DNA from 3 places in the Amycolatopsis sp. NPDC049691 genome. Region 3 is predicted to be linked to each of the others. Evidence: riboswitches for the same ligand, from Rfam matches in the RefSeq annotation. Region 3 holds a riboswitch; each other region holds the start of a gene.
The links. A riboswitch is a leader RNA that binds a small molecule or an ion and turns the genes downstream of it on or off. The one in region 3 is predicted to bind S-adenosylmethionine.
Positions count from the first base shown of each region.

Region 1 (3,948 bases), on a different contig from region 3:
GCGCAGGACGGCCGCGTACCAGATCGCCGTGCCGAGCAGCACCACGCCGAGCGCGATCAGCCAGACCGGACCGGCCGGCAAGCCCGCGCCCGGTGCGTGATAAGGGTCCTGCGTGAGAAACTGCCCGCGGCCGACGTCGGCGGTGGCGCGAAGGTTCTCCTGGCTCATCGGGAGCGACACGATGTTCACGAATTCGCCCTCGGCCGGGCTGCGGCGGGACAGCAGCTGCACCGCCGCCATGCCGATCTGCGTGAGCCCGAGCAGTGCCAACGGAAACCAGAAACGCCGCCCTCTCCCCATCGGGCCAGGTTAGCGCTCAGCAGAACGGCGGCAGCTCCCGCGGGTCGCCGACCGGGGCCCACCGGCCGTCCACCTTCGCGTACTCCCAGCGGGCCCCGCGCGCGACGATCTGGCGCAGCGCGCGGACCACGCGGTCGACGTGCTCCTCGGTGCTGCCCAGGCCGAGGCTGACGCGGATCGCCTGCTGCCCGTCGCCGCCGGTGAGGCCGATCAGGCGCTTGACCGCGATGTGCGCGCAGAAGGCGCCGTCGCGGACGCCGATGCCGTACTCGGCCGACAGCACCGCGGCGAGCCAGCCCGGGTCGAAGCCGTCGACGACGAAGCCGACCGTGCCGACGCGGTCGACCGGCGCGTCGAACAGCCGCAGCTCGGCGCAGCCCGGGATGCCTTCGAGTCCCTTGCGCAGCCGGGCGAGCAGGGCCTGCTCGTGCTCTTCGATCGCGGCCCAGTTCCCGGCCAGGGTCTCGCACGCGACGCCGAGCGCGTACACCCCGACGGTGTTGGGCGAGCCGGCTTCGTGGCGCTCGGGCCCGGTGCTCCAGACGACGGCGTCCTCGGTGACGAGCTTGGTCGCGCCGCCGCCGGCGAGGTACGGCCGGGCGGCACGCAGCCAGTCGGCGCGGCCGATCAGCGCGCCCGCGCCGAAAGGCGCGTAGAGCTTGTGGCCGGACAGCGCGACGTAGTCGACGTCCAGCTCCTTGATGGAGATCCGGCGGTGCGGGGCGAGCTGGGCGGCGTCGAGCGCGACGCGGGCGCCGTGCTTGCGCGCGACGGCGGCGATCTCGGCGACGGGGAGCAGCTCACCGGTCACATTGGACGCTCCGGTGACGACGACCAGTCGCGGTCCCTGCGGGGCGTCCGCGAGTGCTTCGTCCACAGCGGACACCGCGGCGAGGCGGGTGCGCGGGGTCGGGATCCGCCGGACGTTCGAGCCCTGCCACGGCAGCAGCGCGGCGTGGTGCTCGGTGTCGAAGACGATCACGGTCGTGTGCCGGGGCAGGCTGCGGGCGAGCAGGTTGAAGGAATCGGTGGTGTTGCGGGTGAACACGACGGTGTCGGTCTGCCGGGCGTCGACGAAGCGGCGCAGGACGTCGCGCGTGCGCTCGTAGAGCTTGGTGGAGACCTGGGAGGCGAAGCCGGCGCCGCGGTGGACGCTGGCGTACCAGGGCAGGAACTCGTCGACCTTGGCCCGGACGGTGTCGAGACAGGGGGCGCTCGCGGCGTGGTCGAGGTTGGCGTAGCCGATCGTCTCACCCGTGACGAGCGGGACCCGCAGAGCGGCGCCGGCGACGGCCGGGATGTCCTGCGCGGCAACGGTTTCCTCGGCGGTGCGGGCGGCCGGGACGAGTGTGCCCGCTTCGGCCAGGGTGGTGGTGCGGTCGACGGCGAAAGTCATCGGTGCCTCCTCGGCGGTCCGGGGGACCCCGGCGAGGGGCCCGCGCTTGCCGGTCGCACGGCGCGACCAGCCCGGTCTTCACCCGGGGCACCCCACCGCGGTAGGAGGGTTGCCGGTCAGCAAGCCGGGGCTTTGCGCTGACACTCATGACCTGATTAAGAAAGTAACCGAGAACGCGGCGGGCGGCCAAGCTTCTCCGCAACATCTGAGACCCCGCTCACACACCGTGAGGGCTCAGAGCTTCGCGCGGAAGCGCCCCGGGAGCTGCGTCACGGCGTTGTCCGCGAGGTGGGTCGCGGTGCCCGTGTACTGCCCGGCTCCGGCGGTGAAGCGCCAGCCGCCGATGGACTTGCCGTCGACGGGCTCGGCGACCGGCCTGCCGTCCCCGCTGACGGTCCAGAGCGTGAAGTGCACGTGGGCGCCGGTGCTGCTGCCACCGCACGGGAGCGCGTTGCCGGTCGACCCGAGGACAGCGCCGGCCTCGACGTGTTCGCCGTCGGTGACCGCGATGCCCTCCAGGTGGTAGTAGCCGGTCCGCCAGCCACCGTCGTGGTCGACGGTCACCCAGTCACCGCCCGCGCAGTGCTGCAGGCGGACGGTCCCGGCCAGCGGCGCGCGCACGGTCCGGTCGGCCGGGCTGAAGTCGATGGCGTTCTCGACGCCGGTGCTGCCGTCGTCGGAGTGGATGCCGGCCGAGTAGACCTGCTGGCCGGCCGTGAACGGCAGGGCGAGGGCGGGGAACCCTCCGGCGGTCGCGGCCGGCGCACCGAGGAAGCCGAGGACCGCGGTCATCGCGACGGCGAGGGCCGTCCTGCGGACGTGCGGAATTGTCACCGTGCGTGCTCCTTTGGCGTCGCGCTCACCCGTTCGAAGTAACCGGATCGGGCGCAGAGTAGGCCAAAGGGTGGATCATGGGGAAGATTTCGGACGGGGAAGATCACCCTCGCGGGAAAAGATCACCAGGTCGGCGCGGAGAGTGGACAGGCGCCGGACAACGCGCGGCTAGGGCGACGCGCGTTTGAAGGGCTCGCGCCTGGCGTCGCGCGCACGCTCCGCGGCCCGAATAAGCGCGCCGACGCGGGGGCAGAGCATCACGCGCAGGCGCGGCGAGGCCGCCTCGCAGATCAGGCGGACCGGCTCGCAGGCCTCCCCGCCGGACAGGCCCTCCCGACCGCGCACCGGCGCGCCGAGGCATCTCTCTCGCGATCCAAGCCGGCTCGCGCGCCTGCCATGCCGGCCCTCCTGGTTCACCGAACCATCGGATCGGGCCCGCCACGGCCACGAGCGGGTTACCGCCCCGACTCGCCCCGCCAGCGGGCCAGCCGGCCCGCCCGGTCCACCGCTCGCAACCGGCGCTCGACCGCGTCGCGGACCGCCGTCGTCGTCACCACCAGCAGCTGGTCGTTCTCCTGCAGCCGGCTCGTCTTCTGGGGGGTGAAGCCCGCGCCCTCGCGGACCACCAGGCTCACCGTTGCCCCCGTGGGCAGCCGCAGCTCCGACAGGTACACGCCGTGCAGCTTCGATCCCGGCTGGATGCGGACCTGCAGCAGCTCGGCGCCCAGCTCGTCCAGTGGCGCCGAGTCGACCTCGACCTCGTGCGCCTCGGACTTCTTCGCCAGCCCGAGCCTGCGCCCGAGCGGGCCGAGCGTCGCGCCCTGGACCAGCGTCAGCACGATCACCAGCACGAACACCGCGTCGACCAGCCGTTGCGCGCCCGGCAGGCCCTGCGACAGCGGGATCATCGCGAGCACGATCGGCACCGCGCCGCGCAGCCCGGCCCACGACAGGAACGCCTGCTCCCGCCACGGCAGCCGGAACGGCAGCACCGAGAGCACCACCGAGATCGGCCGGGCCAGCAGCAGCACGACGGCGCCCGCGACCAGGCCCGGAATCAGCGTCTCGAACAGCCGGCTCGGCGACGCGAACAGCCCGAGCAGCACGAACAGCCCGATCTGCGCCAGCCAGCCGAGCCCCTCGGCGAACGACAATGTGTCCGACCGGTGCGGCAGCCGCGAATTGCCCAGCACCAGCGCGGCGACGTAGGTCGCGAGCAGCCCGGACGCGTGCGCCAGCTGGCCGGACGAGTACGCGACCACGCAGACCGCGACCGTCGCGAGCGGGTAGAGCCCGGTCGCCGGCAGCGCGGCCCGGCGCAGCGCGAGCCCGCCGAGCCAGCCGAAGCCGAGCCCGATCGCCAGGCCGGCCCCCAGCTCGTAGACCACCAGCAGCGGCAGCGTCCAGTCCACAGTGGT
Region 1 covers NZ_JBFANX010000014.1:184,668-188,615, forward strand. The annotation lists gene AB0J40_RS29560 (hypothetical protein) at 1-300, opposite strand, end outside; gene AB0J40_RS29565 (aminotransferase class V-fold PLP-dependent enzyme) at 317-1,696, opposite strand; SAM riboswitch class IV at 1,734-1,848, opposite strand; gene AB0J40_RS29570 (M23 family metallopeptidase) at 1,931-2,530, opposite strand; gene AB0J40_RS29575 (potassium/proton antiporter) at 2,986-3,948, opposite strand, start outside.
Region 1: another riboswitch for S-adenosylmethionine. It lies ahead of AB0J40_RS29565 (aminotransferase class V-fold PLP-dependent enzyme); the one in region 3 lies ahead of AB0J40_RS12785 (ATP-binding cassette domain-containing protein).

Region 2 (3,948 bases), on a different contig from region 3:
CGGCGGTGGTCACCGGAACGGCGATAGTCCGCCGGGGCGAGCCGCGAGCCCCGCCCCGGCGGTGAGCGGGTCACTCCGCGGCGGGCTTCGGGGCGCTTCCGTCGGCCTGACGGTCGCGTTCGAAAGCGATCCGGCGGCGAGCCCACTGCTGTCCGCCTTCCTCGGCCAGGGTTTCCACGCGCGCGACCAGCACCCGGACGGCGTCCGAGCCTTCATACGGCGGTGCGGAATGGAGGAACAAGGCGGCCTCGCGCTCGATCGCGTAGCCGATCTGGCTGTGTTCCACCCAGTTCTGGTGCATGCCGAACGTGGTCCGGATCCCGGTGGCGACCAGAACGACGGAACCGAGGGCGGCAATGACGACCGAATCGAGGTGAGCGGCGGCGGCAACCGGGATAGCGGCCGAGCCGATGAGGGCGACGACTTCCACGACGCCGTACCGCAACCGGTCTCGCCGGGCGCCCTTCTTGTACCACCGCCACTTCGCGACAACGGTGGTGGGCAAGGCATCCCCATCACGCTCGGCGGTGACCATCCAGTGCTTGCCGAGATTCCGCATTTCCCCGAACCTCCCGGACCGAGCCGACACCTGGCGGGTGTCGACCCTATCGGCCCGGAGAAACGCGAAAGGAGGTACTCACCAGGCGCAGACCGAGCGGCCCGCGAGGGTCAGTGGCCAAGCGCGATGATCCCGAACGCGCCGGGCGCGGTGGCAGCGACGATCGCGGCCGCTGCGGCCGTGGCGCGGCAGCCGATCACCAGGCCGGTCCTCTCGTGGCTTGCCCTGGCTGCTGTCGCCGGGCTGGCCGGCGGTCGGCGGGGCGGTGGTCCCGTGGCCGCCAGCTCCGGGCGAGGCCGTTGTCCGCCACCGGATTGGGGCGAGGCTTGTTGCCGCTGCCGGAGTCAGGGCGGGCATGCGCTCGGCGGGGTTGGTGGCCGAGCGGCCTCGTGGCTTGCCCTCGGCTGCTGTCGCCGGGCGGGGGGCGGAGGCGGAGGCCCGGTGGCCACCGACTCCGGGTCCCGTTGCCCGCGACCGAAGCGGGGGCGGGCCGCGGCGGCCCGTCCCCAGCTCGGGGAGCGTCAGTAGCCGAGCGCCTCGTTCACCGCGGCGGCCGACGGCGGCACGGTCGCCTTGGGGCCGATGTGGTTCTCGACCGCGTCGAGGGTCTTGAGGCCGTCGCCGGTGATCAGGAGGACCGTCTCCGCGTCCGGGTCGAGCTTGCCCGTCTCCACCAGCTTCTTCGCCGTGGCCACGGTGACCCCGCCGGCCGTCTCGGTGAAGATGCCCTCGGTGCGGGCCAGCAGCCGGATGCCCTCGACGACCTCCTCGTCGGTGACGTCTTCGATCGCGCCGCCGGTGCGGTTGACGATGTCGAGGACGTACGGGCCGTCGGCCGGGTTGCCGATCGCCAGCGAACGGGCGATCGTGTCCGGCTTCACCGGCTGGACCACGTCCTGGCCTGCGCGGAACGCGGCCGACACCGGCGAGCAGCCGGTCGCCTGCGCGCCGAACACCTTGTACGGGCTGGCGTCCACCAAGCCGAGCTGGCCCAGCTCGCGGAAACCCTTGTCCACCTTCGTCAGCTGCGAACCGGAGGCGATCGGCACGACGATCTGCGGCGGGATGCGCCAGCCGAGCTGCTCGGCGACCTCGTAGGCCAGCGTCTTCGAGCCCTCCGAGTAGTACGGCCGGACGTTCACGTTCACGAACGCCCACGTCGGGTGCTCGCCGGCCAGCTCGGTGGCGAGGCGGTTGACGTCGTCGTAGTTGCCGTCGACGGCGATCAGGTCGCCGTCGTACACCGCGGTGGTGAGGATCTTGGCGCGCTCGAGGGTCTTGGGGATCAGCACGACCGACCGCCAGCCGGCGCGGGCCGCGGCGGCGGCCGTCGCGTTGGCCAGGTTGCCGGTCGACGGACAGGCCAGCACCTCGAAGCCGAACTCGCGGGCCGCGGCCAGCGCGACGGCGACGACGCGGTCCTTGAACGAGTGCGTCGGGTTGCCGGTGTCGTCCTTGACCCACACGCGCTTGAGGCCGAGTTCCTTCGCGAGGCGGTCGGCGCGGATCAGCCGGGTCGCGCCGGGCTCGGTGTTCGGGATCTCTTCGACGTTGGACGGAACCGGGAGGAGCTTCTTGTAGCGCCAGATGTTCTTGGGGCCGGCCTCGATGTCTTCGCGGCGGACGCGGCCGAAGTCGTAGGCGACCTCGAGCGGCGAGAAGTCCTCCGCGGAGACGAACTCGGGGGCGAGCGGCTGCCGGTGACCCTCTTCCTTCGACACCAGTTCGACGGCGGGACCGAGATCCGGGGTCTTCGTGGTGGAGGTCGTGCCGAGGGTTGCGGTCATCGCGAGGTTCCTTTCCTCATCTGCCCCGCCGAAGCGGGCCGGAATTGGCACCGTGGTCGTCAGCTACCCCGCGATCGCGGGATGACGGGCTGTACGCCGGTTGCCGGGGCTTCGTCGGGCCGTTCCCTCTGCCCCTCTGGATGAGCGGTATTCGGTTGTCGGGGCGCGCGATCGAGCGCGCCGCCTCGTGGACACCGTACGACATGGCGGTCACGCCGTGCCACGGTGGCCGTCGGACATCACCGGAGCGGGCGCACGACACCGCAAGTGAGAGGATCCTCGGGTGACCGCGCAAGCCACCGCCCCCGCCCCGCTGCACCTGGTCCTGGGCGAGGAAGAACTGCTGATCGAACGGGCCGTCCGCGAGACGCTCGCCGCGGCGCGGGCGATCGACGCCACGGCCGAGCTGACCCGGGTCCGGGTGTCCGATCTCACAGCCCCCGAGCTGGCCGAACTCGTCAGCCCGTCGCTGTTCAGCGAGGGCCGCGTGATCGTCCTGGAGTCGGCGCAGGACATCTCGCAGGAGCTGGCCGACGCCGTGGCGGCGTACCTGAAGGACCCGGCGGACGGCGTCGTGCTGGTCGTCGTGCACACCGGCGGCGGCCGCAGCAAGGCGGGCAAGTCGCTGCCCGCGGCGCTGAAGAAGGCCGGCGCCGAGGTCACGGAGTGCCCGAAGCTGACCAAGCCGGCCGAGCGCGAGCAGTTCGTACGGCACGAGGTGCGCCGCGCGGGCGGCAAGATCGACCCGGCGGGGGTGGCCGCGCTGATCGACGCGGTGGGCTCCGACCTGCGCGAACTCTCCTCGGCGGCGAGCCAGCTGGTGGCCGACACGGGCGGGACGGTCGACGCCGACGCGGTCCGGCAGTACCACCGCGGCCGCGCCGACGTGACGGGCTTCGCGGTCGCGGAGAAGGCGGTCAGCGGTGACCGCTCGGCGGCGCTGGAGTCACTGCGGTGGGCGATGCAGCTGGGCGTCCCGCACGTCCTGGTGGCGGACGCCCTGGCCGACGCGGTCCGCACGATCGCCCGGGTCTCGGGCGCGGGCCGCGGCAACCCGAACCAGATGGCCGGCGAGCTGGGCATGCCGCCGTGGAAGATCCGGAAGGCCCAGGGCCAGTCGCGAGGCTGGAACCAGGACGGCCTGGCCACCGCGATGCGGGTGGTCGCGCGCCTGAACGCCGAGGTCAAGGGCGTGGCAGCCGATCCCGGCTACGCGCTGGAGCGCGCGGTCCTCGAGGTGGCGGCCGCCAAAGGCTGACCACGGGCATGAAGAAAGCCCCGGCCGGAGGCCGGGGCTTTCCCAGAAATCAACCAGCTCAGAGCGCGTTGACGCGCTTGGCGAGCGCCGACTTCTTGTTGGCGGCCTGGTTGGCGTGGATGACGCCCTTCGAGACGGCCTTGTCCAGCTTCTGGGCGGCGTCGCGCTGCAGCTCGACGGCCTTGGCCTTGTCGCCGGCCTCGGCGGCTTCGCGGACCTTGCGGATCGCGGTCTTCACCGAGGACCGGATCGCCTGGTTGCGCTGACGCGCCTTCTCGTTCGTCGTGATGCGCTTGATCTGCGACTTGATGTTGGCCATAGGGCAACTCCTGTTTCACTCGGTG
Region 2 covers NZ_JBFANX010000009.1:208,258-212,205, forward strand. The annotation lists gene AB0J40_RS22220 (DNA internalization-related competence protein ComEC/Rec2) at 1-65, shown strand, start outside; gene AB0J40_RS22225 (DUF4231 domain-containing protein) at 71-559, opposite strand; gene thrC (threonine synthase) at 1,081-2,346, opposite strand; SAM riboswitch class I at 2,360-2,493, opposite strand; gene holA (DNA polymerase III subunit delta) at 2,630-3,604, shown strand; gene rpsT (30S ribosomal protein S20) at 3,663-3,923, opposite strand.
Region 2: another riboswitch for S-adenosylmethionine. It lies ahead of thrC (threonine synthase); the one in region 3 lies ahead of AB0J40_RS12785 (ATP-binding cassette domain-containing protein).

Region 3 (3,948 bases):
GTGGACGATCAGGCGTGCACGCGCGGCGGGGCGGGCCGCGGCGCGTCGTCGCCGCCGACGACGCGGGCGCCCGGGACCGGGCCGTGCGCCACCCGGACCGTGCGGCACACCCCCGCGCCCGACAGCTCGGCCGCGACTTCGACCGCCGACTGCGCGTCTTCGCAAAGGAACGCGCACGTCGGGCCCGAGCCGGAGACCGTTCCGGCGAGCGCGCCCGCGTTGACGCCGGCGCGCAGCGTGCGGCGCAGGCCCGGGCGCAGCGAGACCGCCGCCGCCTGGAGGTCGTTGCCCAGCAGCAGCGCCAGCTGCCGCGGGTCGCCCGAGGCCAGCGCCTCGACGACCGGGGTGTGCGAGCCGATCCGCGGCGGGTTGCCGTCGGCGCGCAGCCGGTCGAGCTCGCCGAACACCTTCGGCGTCGACAGGCCGCGCTCGTCGAAGGCGAGCACCCAGTGAAAGGTGTGCCGGGAGAGCACCGGGACCAGCCGCTCGCCGCGCCCGGTGCCCAGCGCGGTGCCGCCGTAGAGCGCGAACGGGACGTCGCTGCCCAGGCCGGCGGCGATCTCGGCGAGCTCGTCACGCGTGACGTCGAGGTTCCACAGGCTCGCCAGCCCGACCAGGGTCGCGGCCGCGTCGGCACTGCCGCCCGCCATGCCGCCCGCGACCGGGATGCCCTTGCGCAGCACCACGCGGACCTTCGGCTCGCCACTGCGCCCGACGTGCGCGGACAGCGCTTCGACCGCGCGCCAGGCCAGGTTCTCGGGGCCGGTCGGGACCGCGCCCTCGCCCTCGCCGTAGATCTCCAGCCCCGGCTCTTCGGTGACGGCGACGGTCACCTCGTCGGTCAGCGACAGGGCCTGGAACACGGTCACCAGCTCGTGGTAACCGTCTTCGCGCAGGTCGTCGACCGCCAGGTGCAGGTTGACCTTGGCCGGGACCCGGACGGTGACTGGGGGCGGAACTACGGCGAGCACCCGACCAGCCTACGTGGCCGCGAAAACGCCCCGATGCGACCTGCGCATCGGGGCGGTTCCGACGGTGACAACCGGGGCTCCGCCCCGGGCCGGGGGCTCCGCCACCCGGAACCCCCGAAAGCGACGTTCAGCTCAAGCCGCGACACCCTGGGGGCCGCGGGCGGTGTGCGTCACGTGGCCGCCGCGCTCGGCGACCCACGCCAGGGCCGCGTCGGCGCGCTCGCCGCGGACGCCGAGGCGGAAGCGCCCGACCGGGGTGTCGCCGATCCGGGTCAGGCCGCCGCCGATGGTGGCGAACTCGACGTCGAAGCGGCCCGCCGCCTCGGGCAGCAGCGCGCCGACCGACGCGAAGCCGACCAGCACGACGTCGACCGAGCGGTCGTAGCGCGACGACTGCGCGCGCGTGGTCTCGATGGCGGGCAGCAGCGCCTGCGCGGTGCGGCTGGCCGGGTTCGAGATCAGGTCGAGCACCGTGCCGCGCTCGACGACGGTGCCGTCTTCGAGCACCGCGACGTCGTCGCAGACCCGGCGGACCACGCCGGCGTCCGGCGTCGTGACGACGACGGTGGTGCCCAGCTCGGAGCGGGCGCGGTCGAGCACGGTGAGCACCGAGCCCGCCTCCTCCGGGTCGACGCCGGCCGTCGGGTCGTCGGCCAGGAGCACGGCGGGCGCCGCCGCGAGGGCCTTCGCGACCGCGACGCGGCGGAGCTGACCCTCGGTGAGCTCGCCGGGACGCTGCGTCGCGCGCTGCGTCAGGCCGACCAGGTCGAGCAGCGAGCCGACCCGGCTGCGGCGCTGCGGGCCGTCGACGCCGAGCTGCTCGAGCGGGGAGGCGATGTTGCCGGCGATGGTGCGTTCGGCGATCAGCTCCGGCTTCGTCGAGACGACGCCGAGCTGGCGGCGGATCTCCCGCAGGCGGCGGCCGTCGAGGGTGCCGGTGTTGAGGCCGTCGAGCCGGACGACGCCGCGGTCGGGCCGCTCCTGCAGCGCGATGCACCGGGCGAGGACGGACTTGCCCGACCCGGCGGGGCCGACCACGCCGAACAGCGAGCCGGCCTGGACGTCGACACTCACGTCCCGCAGGGCGATGACCGAATTTCCGTTGGTGGCAAAGGTTTTGGACAGGTTTTCGACGGTGATCACGAAGGCTCCAGAAAACGGGGTGCGCGCAGTGCGCGGCACCCGGCCGCAAGCAAGGTCCGTCCGTTGTGGACGGTGCGTGAAGAAGAGGTGGACCGGCTACGACTGGCTCAGTGGGAGCGTCGACATGCGGTCACGGAGCGGCGGCCTTCGTCGACTACGCGACGCCTGGTCAGGAGCAGGGGGCGAGCTACCCTCTTCATCGGAAACGGCCTCCATCGGTCCTGGCGGTAGCACCTGCCCTGTGGAGGGTGGTTGCTGCGACTTCGGCGAGCCAGGTCTCTCAGTCGCTCGGGATGGACGCTTCCGAGTAAAGCCGATCCCGAGGAGCGAAAGCAAGCCCGTTGGCCCAGATCACACGAGTGGCGGTGTCCGAATGGCGGGATCACCGGCGTGGGAGGGGTATTTTCACCGCCTCCACTGTGGATTGCTAACGCGCGGCGGCGATCCGGGCGAAGTCGTGCACGTCCAGCTGTTCACCACGGGTCTTGGGGTCGATCCCGGCGGCGGTGAGCAGTTCCCCGGCGCGCTCGGCGGAGCCCGCCCAGCCCGCGAGCGCGGCGCGGAGGGTCTTCCTGCGTTGCGAGAAGGCGGCGTCGACGAGGCCGAAGAGCCGATCGCGGTCCTCCGACGCCGGAGCGTCACCGCGCTCGAAGGCGACGAGCGCCGAGTCGACGTTGGGCACCGGCCAGAACACCGAGCGCGGCACGGCGGCGACCTTGCGGGCCGGGCCGTACCAGGCGAGCTTGACGCTGGGGACGCCGTAGATCCGGCTGCCGGGGCCGGCGGCCATCCGGTCGGCGACCTCGGTCTGGACCATGACGAGGCCCGACTTCAGCGACGGCACCTCGGCGAGCAGGTGCAGCACGACGGGAACGGCGACGTTGTAGGGCAGGTTGGCGACGAGCGCGGTCGGCTCGCCCAGTTCTTCGCGGGTGACCCGCAGGGCATCGGCCCCGACGACCCGCAGCCGCGCGGCGGCTTCGGGGCCGCGCTCGGCGACGGTCTTGGGCAGCCGCTCGGCGAGCTTGGGATCGATCTCGACGGCGACGACGTGCGCACCGGTGGCGAGCAGCCCGAGGGTGAGCGACCCGAGCCCGGGCCCGACTTCGAGGACAACGTCGTCTTCGGTGACGCCGGCCAGCTCGACGATCCGCCGGACGGTGTTGGGATCGTGCACGAAGTTCTGCCCGAGCTTCTTGGTCGGCCGCACGTCGAGCTCGGCCGCCAGCCCGCGGATCTCGGCAGGTCCCAGCAGTTCAACCACCGGGTGAGCCTACCGAGGCGGCCGGCGCGCGTGGCCGGACGGTCGATCGCACGCGAAACGGCCCCCGTCCACGAAGGACGGGGGCCGCTCCGGAAAGGAAACTCAGGCCTTCTTGCCGCAGACCGGCCAGGCGCTGTAGCCGCCACGCGCGTCGCGGACCTTCTCCGCGATCGCGATCTGCTGCTCGCGCGACGCCTGGTTCGGGTAGGCCGCGTACGCGTCGCCGCCGTAGGCGTCCCACGTGCGCTTGTCGAACTGCAGGCCGCCGTAGTAGCCGTTGCCCGTGTTGATGGCCCAGTTGCCGCCCGACTCGCACTGCGCGATGCGGTCCCACGCGGAGCCGTCGCCGATCGCCGGTGTCGGGGCCTGCTTGGTGCCGACGTGGATGATCTTCGGCTTCGGCTGGGTGATGACCTGCTCGGAGATGCTCTCGCGGGAGACCTCTTTGCCGTTCTTCTGCGTGACCTTGTAGGTCACCATCTTCTCGCCCGGCGTGCCGGGGTCCTCGACCGTGGTCTTGCCCTTGGCGAGGTCCGGGTCGTCGACCTTCTGCTCGGGCGGGTCGATGGA
Region 3 covers NZ_JBFANX010000005.1:50,629-54,576, forward strand. The annotation lists gene AB0J40_RS12780 (4-(cytidine 5'-diphospho)-2-C-methyl-D-erythritol kinase) at 9-971, opposite strand; gene AB0J40_RS12785 (ATP-binding cassette domain-containing protein) at 1,104-2,114, opposite strand; SAM riboswitch class I at 2,324-2,414, opposite strand; gene rsmA (16S rRNA (adenine(1518)-N(6)/adenine(1519)-N(6))-dimethyltransferase RsmA) at 2,542-3,378, opposite strand; gene AB0J40_RS12795 (transglycosylase family protein) at 3,481-3,948, opposite strand, start outside.